2 regions of the Streptomyces sp. NBC_01294 genome follow, and region 2 is predicted to be linked to the other one. Evidence: riboswitches for the same ligand, from Rfam matches in the RefSeq annotation. Region 2 holds a riboswitch; the other holds the start of a gene.
What was found. Region 2 has a riboswitch for cyclic di-AMP ahead of OG534_RS05475 (LysM peptidoglycan-binding domain-containing M23 family metallopeptidase). Riboswitches for the same ligand answer to the same signal wherever they lie in the genome.

Region 1: it holds a riboswitch for cyclic di-AMP, as region 2 does, so the genes downstream of both, OG534_RS09185 (M23 family metallopeptidase) here and OG534_RS05475 (LysM peptidoglycan-binding domain-containing M23 family metallopeptidase) in region 2, are expected to answer to the same signal.

Annotation. Positions count from the first base shown of each region.
Region 1 covers NZ_CP108423.1:2,070,289-2,073,904, reverse strand. Annotated here, with positions in the region: gene OG534_RS09195 (M16 family metallopeptidase) at 1-335, shown strand, start outside; gene OG534_RS09190 (M16 family metallopeptidase) at 356-1,723, shown strand; cyclic di-AMP (ydaO/yuaA leader) riboswitch at 1,942-2,100, shown strand; gene OG534_RS09185 (M23 family metallopeptidase) at 2,114-2,914, shown strand; gene OG534_RS09180 (GntR family transcriptional regulator) at 3,147-3,616, shown strand, end outside.
Region 2 covers NZ_CP108423.1:1,172,581-1,176,196, reverse strand. Annotated here, with positions in the region: gene OG534_RS05485 (aspartate aminotransferase family protein) at 1-657, shown strand, start outside; gene OG534_RS05480 (tyrosine-protein phosphatase) at 676-1,467, opposite strand; cyclic di-AMP (ydaO/yuaA leader) riboswitch at 1,784-1,959, shown strand; gene OG534_RS05475 (LysM peptidoglycan-binding domain-containing M23 family metallopeptidase) at 1,962-2,900, shown strand; gene OG534_RS05470 (SGNH/GDSL hydrolase family protein) at 3,063-3,616, shown strand, end outside.

The DNA of each region.
Region 1 (3,616 bases), 900 kb from region 2:
TGGACGAGGAGCTCGCGCGGTTCGCCGCCGAGGGCCCGACGGCCGAGGAGATGGAGCGCGCCCAGGCGCAGCTGGAGCGCGAATGGCTGGACCGGCTGAGCACGGTGGCCGGGCGCGCCGACGAACTGTGCCGCTTCGCGGTGCTGTTCGGCGACCCGCAGCTGGCGCTGACCGCCGTCCGGCGCGTCCTCGACGTCACCGCCGAGGAGGTGCAGGCCGTGGCCGCGGCCCGACTGCGCCCGGACAACCGCGCGGTGCTCGTCTACGAGCCCATTGCCGCAGACGAGGGCGATGAGCCCAACCAGGACGACGAGAACGAGGGGGCGGAGCAGTGAGCGACACCGCAGCCGTCACGATGACCTTCCACCCGCGTCCGCAGGCCGGCGAGCCGCAGCCGTGGGCCTTCCCGGCCCCCGACCGTGGGGAGCTGTCCAACGGGCTGACCCTGCTGCGCTGCCACCGGCCGGGCCAGCAGGTGATCGCGGTCGAGGTCAACCTCGCCGCCCCGCTCGACGCGGAGCCCGAGGGCCTGGACGGTGTGGCGACCATCATGGCGCGCGCGCTCTCCGAGGGCACCGACAAGCACTCCGCCGAGGAGTTCGCGGCCGAGCTGGAGCGCTGCGGCGCCACCCTCGACGCGCACGCCGACCACCCGGGCATCCGGGTCTCCCTGGAGGTCCCGGCCTCCCGGCTGCCCAAGGCGCTGGGCCTGCTCGCCGAGGCGCTGCGCGCCCCGGCGTTCGCCGACTCCGAGGTCGACCGGCTGGTGCGCAACCGGCTCGACGAGATCCCGCACGAGCTGGCCAACCCGCAGCGCCGCGCCGCCAAGCAGCTCTCCAAGGAGCTCTTCCCGGCCTCCCTGCGCATGTCCCGGCCGCGCCAGGGCACCGAGGAGACGGTCGTCCGGATCGACTCCGCCGCCGTACGCGCCTTCTACGAGGCCCACGTACGCCCCGCCACGGCCACCGCGGTGGTCGTCGGGGACCTGACCGGCATCGACCTGGACGCCGTGCTGGCGGACACCCTGGGCACCTGGACGGGCAACACCGCCGAGGCGCTCCCCGTGCCGCCGGTGACCGCCGACGACACGGGCCGCGTGGTCATCGTGGACCGGCCCGGAGCGGTCCAGACGCAGCTGCTGATCGGCCGGATCGGGGCGGACCGCCACGACCGGGTCTGGGCGGCCCAGGTGCTGGGCACGTACTGCCTGGGCGGCACCCTCACCTCGCGCCTGGACAAGGTGCTGCGCGAGGAGAAGGGGTACACCTACGGCGTGCGCGCCTTCGGCCAGGTGATGCGCTCCACCGCGGACGGCAAGGGCGCCTCGATGCTCGCCATCAGCGGCTCGGTGGACACCCCCAACACGGGGCCGGCGCTGGACGACCTCTGGAAGGTGCTGCGCACCCTCGCGGAGGGCGGTCTGACCGATGCCGAACGCGACGTGGCCGTGCAGAACTTGGTGGGCGTGGCCCCGCTGAAGTTCGAGACGGCGGCCTCGGTCGCCGGCACGCTCGCCGACCAGGTCGAGCAGGAACTGCCGGACGACTACCAGGCGCAGTTGTACGCGCAGCTCGCCGAAACCGGCACGGTGGAGGCCACTTCGGCGGTCGTGAAGGCCTTCCCCGCGGACCGGCTGGTGACGGTCCTGGTGGGCGACGCGGCGCTGATCGAGGAGCCGGTGCGGGCGCTCGGGATCGGTGACGTGACCGTCGTCGCCAACTGACGGCCGGATGACCGTCAACTGACGACCATTTGACGGGTATGTGTAAGGGGCTCTGGCGGCTTGTCCGCCGGAGCCCCTTTTGTCCGTTTAGTGGTGAGGTTGCTTTTATGTGGTGTGGCGTACGCAACAAAAAGGCGTGTCTGTTTGGCGATTGACTGATGATCCGCCTAGCGTCGGCCGTGCTGTCCGTCAGTTGTGCCCGCCGCACCCGCGGCACCGGGCAGCGATCGCCGAGTCCCCGTCAGGCGCGAGCCTGGGGAGCCGGGGACCCACATGAGTCCCTGGGGTGAATCGGACCCCCTCGCAAGAGGAGGCCCGTAGGAGACCTTCCTGCTCCGAACCCGTCAGCTAACCCGGTAGGCGAGAAGGAAGGAAAGGATCAAACCCTTCATGGCGTTTGGCAGTCGTCCCGCTGGCTCCGGTAAGCACCGTGGTTCCAGCCGTCTGAGCCGCAAGACCGCCGGTTACGCCGGTATAGCCGCGATCGCCACCACGGGTGTCGTCGGCTCCCTCGCCGCCCCGGCCTTCGCCGCGGACAACCACAGCAGCTCCGCCCCGGAGAACGGGCTGGGTGCCGTGGTCGTCGCCGAGGACCTCGCGGGCGACCTCGCCGAGCAGGCCGAGTCCCAGGAGCGCGTGGCCGACCAGGCCGCCGCCAAGGCGCAGGCCGAGGCCGAGGCCAAGCAGAAGGCCGCCGAGTCCAAGCGCCTCGCCGAGGCCAAGGCGAAGGCCGAGCGCGACGCCGCCGAGCGTGCGGCCCGCGAGGAGGAGCGCAAGCGCCTCAACACCTTCGTCTCGCCGCTCGACGCCTCGTACGTCAGCACCCAGTACAAGGCGGGCGGCGGCATGTGGTCCTCCGGCAGCCACACGGGCATCGACTTCCACGCCGCCTCCGGCACGTCGGTCCACGCCGTGGGCGTCGGCACCGTCGTCGAGGCCGGCTGGGGTGGCGCGTACGGCAACAACGTCGTCATCAAGCACAACGACGGTACGTACACCCAGTACGGGCACATGTCCTCGCTGAGCGTCTCCGTCGGCCAGCAGGTCACCCCGGGCCAGCAGATCGGCCTGTCGGGCTCCACGGGCAACTCCAGCGGCCCGCACCTGCACTTCGAGGCCCGCACGGGCTCGCAGTACGGCTCGGACATCGACCCGATCGCCTACCTGCGCTCGCACGGCGTCAGCCTCTGACCCCGTCCCGCACCGCTTCACCGAAGACCCCGGCTCCCCGAGCCGGGGTCTTCGTGTTGCGTCCCGTGTTGCGTCCCGTGTTGCGTCCCGTGTTGCGTCCCGTGTTGCGTCCCCGTGCAAATGTTTCGTATTTCCGGCCGCTCTCGGAAATTATCGTGTGTTGCAATAGAGTCGCAGCGCACGCATGTGCGTGCAAGGAGACTGGCAGTCGGAAATAGGCGGAGGTTCGGTCTTGCGTATTCCTGCGCACGCGGTATGCACAGCAATCCGCGACGACATCGTCTCCGGGGTGTTCGAACCGGGCAGTCGGCTGACCGAGGAGGTGCTGGCCCGCCGGTACGGAGTCTCGCGCGTCCCGGTCCGCGAGGCGCTGCGGACCCTGGAGTCCGAGGGGTTCGTGACCACGCGCCGCCATGCGGGGGCCTGCGTGGCCGAGCCGACCGAGCAGGAGGCCGCGGACCTCCTGGAGGTACGGATGCTCCTGGAGCCGCTGGCGGCCGCCCGGGCGGCCCGGCGTCGCACCGAGGCACACCTCAAGGTGCTGCGCGGGCTGGTCAGGCTGGGGCAGGAGCGGGCCAGGCGGGGCCAGGGGGAGGATCTGCGGTCCCTGGGCGGCTGGTTCCACGAGACGCTCGCGCAGGCGTCCGCCAGCCCCGGGCTGATCGCGATGCTGACGCAGATGCGGCACAAGATCGCGTGGAT
Region 2 (3,616 bases):
CGAACCGGCGACTTCTACGCGTACCAGCACGAGCCGGGAGTGGAGCCGGACCTCGTGTGCGTGGCCAAGGCGCTGTCGGGCGGCTACGTGCCGGTCGGCGCGACCCTGGGCAAGGACTGGATCTTCAAGAAGGTCTACTCGTCGATGGACCGGGTGCTCGTGCACTCCGCGAGCTTCGGGTCCAACGCGCAGGCGATGGCGGCCGGGCTGGCCGTCCTGTCGGTCATGGACGACGAGGGGCTCGTGGCCCGGGCCCGGGCGATGGGCGACCTGCTGCGCGGGCGGCTCGCGGCCCTGGTGGACGAGTACGAGCTGCTGCACGAGGTGCGCGGGCGCGGCCTGATGATCGGCATCGAGTTCGGCCGGCCCTCCTCGCTGGGGCTGCGCAGCCGGTGGACCGTGCTGCAGGCGGCCCGCAAGGGGCTCTTCGCGCAGATGGTCGTGGTGCCGCTGCTCCAGAAGCACCGGATCCTCACCCAGGTCTCCGGGGACCATCTGGAAGTCATCAAGCTGATTCCGCCGCTGGTCGTGGACGAGGCGGACGTGGACCGGTTCGTCGGCGCCTTCCGCGAGGTCATGGACGAGGCGCACGGCGGGTCCGGGCTGATGTGGGACTTCGGCAGGACGCTGGTGAAGCAGGCCGTCGCCCAGCGCTGACGGCCCGCTCCGGGCGGACTAGGACAGGAGCCGGTCCCGCAGCCGGTCGAGGGTCTCGGGCTCCAGCCCGAGGCCCTCCGCCAGATAGCGGTCCACGCCGCCCCAGAGGGTGTCGATGGTGTCGAAGGCCGCGAGCAGGTACTCGGCGCGGGCGTCGAAGAGCGGCGCGAGCAGCTCCATCACCTCGGGGGAGCGGGCCTCGGCCGACTCGCCGCTGCGGCGGACCCGGTAGCGGCGGTGCGGGGCGTTCGACTCCAGGTAGTCCGTCACGATCGCCTCGCGCTCGACCCCCAGAGCGAGCAGGGTGACGGCGATCGAGAGGCCAGCCCGGTCCTTGCCGGCCGCGCAGTGCATGAGGGCGGGGACGCTGTCCTGCGCCAGGGCGTGCACGACCCGGCTGTGCTCGGCGGTGCGCTGCTCGATGATCCCGCGGTAGGAGTTCGCCATCCGGGCCGCGGCCTTGCCGTCGCCCAGGATCGAGCGCAGCTGTTCGAGGTCCCCCTCGCGGACGAGCCTCCAGAACTCCCGGCCGTCGGCCGGGTCCGAGAGCGGGATGTTCACGTTCCGTACGCCGGGCAGCTCGACGTCCGGGCCCTCCAGCGCGTGGTCGGCGCCGTTGCGGAAATCGAAGATGGTGTGGAGGCCGAGCGAACCGAGAAATTCTGCATCGGTTTCGGTGGCATGTGCTAGATGTCCGCTTCGGAACAGTCGTCCCGTCTTGACCCTTCGTCCATCAGAAGTCGGCAATCCGCCCACATCGCGGAAATTGCGCACTCCGGTCAGCTCCGGCTCCTGTATCTGCTGGGTCACGGGGACTCCTTCGTATCACGTTGAGACTTCTGTCCGAATTGAGCTGTTTGACGCCAACTTGCCATATCCGGAGGCGAGATCGGGGGCGTCCCCGTGAGCCAGATCATACGGTGACCGTGAGTGCCTGATCACGAAAGCCGAATCGCCCGGTCGCAGGGGCTGTTGCCGGTGGGGAATGGACGCAGGGTGACGTAAATTCCGTCGTTCCCTCACCCCTGTTATTCCGTCAGGGAATTCATGGCTTGTTACCCGCGGTCCCCAGGGATTACCTTCGCGATCGATCCGGGTGGACCGCCTAATCCTGCCGCCTCCCGGGAAACCGCACTCGACCATTTCGCGCGGCAGGAGCGGGGGAACCAGGTAAGCCGCTGTCCCGGAGATCTTTTCGACGGGATCGCTCGGGGTGCAGCCGTACATGCCTCGTACATGTACAGCCGGACATCTCCAGTCCGAACCCGACAGCTCACCTCGCAGGCGCCGGAGAGGAATTCGACATGCCTGCAAAGGGTAAGCACCGCCGTCCCAAGTCCCTTTCCCTTTCTCGCGGTATCGCCTTCGCCGGCACCGGCGGCGCGGCCCTCGCGCTGCCGCTGATGGGCGCCGCCGGCGCCCAGGCGGCCGGGGCCCCGGCCGCCGCGACCGCGGTGGCTCCCGCGGTGGCCCCGCAGGTTCCGGCCTCGCTGAAGGCGGCGCCCGTCGCCGCCGTGCAGGCCGCGCCGGCCGTCTACACGGTCCTGCCGGGCGACTGCCTCTCCAAGATCGCCGAAGAGCGCAACCTGTCCGGCGGCTGGGAGGACCTGTACGCCGACAACCGCGAGGCGGTCGGCACCGACCCGTCGCTGATCCACCCGGGTCTGAAGCTGACCCTCGGTGGCCGGGGCCAGGCGGCTCCGGTCGAGGCCGCCCCCGAGGCCGCGCCGCGGCCGGCCCCGAAGGCCGCGGCGGAGCAGGCTCCGGAGCAGGCCGAGCAGGCCGCCCCGGCGCAGCCGGAGTCCGCCCCCGAGGCGCCCGCCGAGCAGCAGTCGGCCTCCGGCTTCGTGGCCCCGCTGGGCGGCGGCATCTCCACGAACTACAAGGTCGCGGGCAGCATGTGGTCCTCCGGCTACCACACCGGAGTCGACTTCATCGCGCGCGCCGGCACCACGGTCAAGGCCGTCGGCGCGGGCACCGTCGTCTCCTCCGGCTGGGCCGGCTCGTACGGCAACGAGGTCGTCATCCAGCACGCGGACGGCAAGTACTCCCAGTACGCCCACCTGTCCTCGCTCGCCGTCTCGGCCGGCCAGAGCGTCACCGCCGGCCAGAGCCTCGGCCTCTCCGGCTCGACCGGCAACTCGACCGGCCCGCACCTCCACTTCGAGATCCGCACGGGCCCGTCGTACGGCTCGGACATCGACCCGGTGAGCTACCTCCGCTCGAAGGGCGTGACCATCTGACGGCACCCGCCGCCGGAGCACGAACACGTGTGAGGCCGGGACCCGAGGGGGGTCCCGGCCTCACGTGTACATATTCCTTATCCCCCGGGTGGTATAGATCACGGCCCGTCAACCCCTCATTACGTTGGCGTAGGTTGGTTACGGGAGTGAAGGATGTCTCCCGTGGCAGCGACGACGACGAAACTCAAGACCATCGGCTCGTACGCGGCGATCGGGGACAGCTTCACCGAGGGCGTGGGGGACCCGGGACCCGGGGAATCATTTCTCGGCTGGGCGGACCGGCTCGCCGTACTCCTGGCCGACCAGCGCGAAGAGCACGACTTCCGGTATGCGAATCTCGCGGTGCGCGGGAAGCTCCTCGACCAGATCGTGGCCGACCAGCTCCCGCGGGCCAAGGCCCTCGCACCGGACCTGGTCACCTTCTGCGCGGGCGGCAACGACATCATCCGGCCCGGCAGCGACCCGGACGACGTGGCGGAACGGTTCGAGGCGGCCGTGGCCGATCTCACCGGAGCCGTCGGCCACGTCATGATCACCACCGGCTTCGACACCCGCGGGGTGCCCGTCCTCAAGCACATCCGGGGCAAGGTCGCGACGTACAGCGCGCACGTGCGCGCCATCGCCGACCGCTACGACTGCCCGGTGCTCGACCTCTGGTCGCTGAAGTCCGTACAGGACCGGCGGGCCTGGGACGCGGACCGGCTGCACCTTTCGCC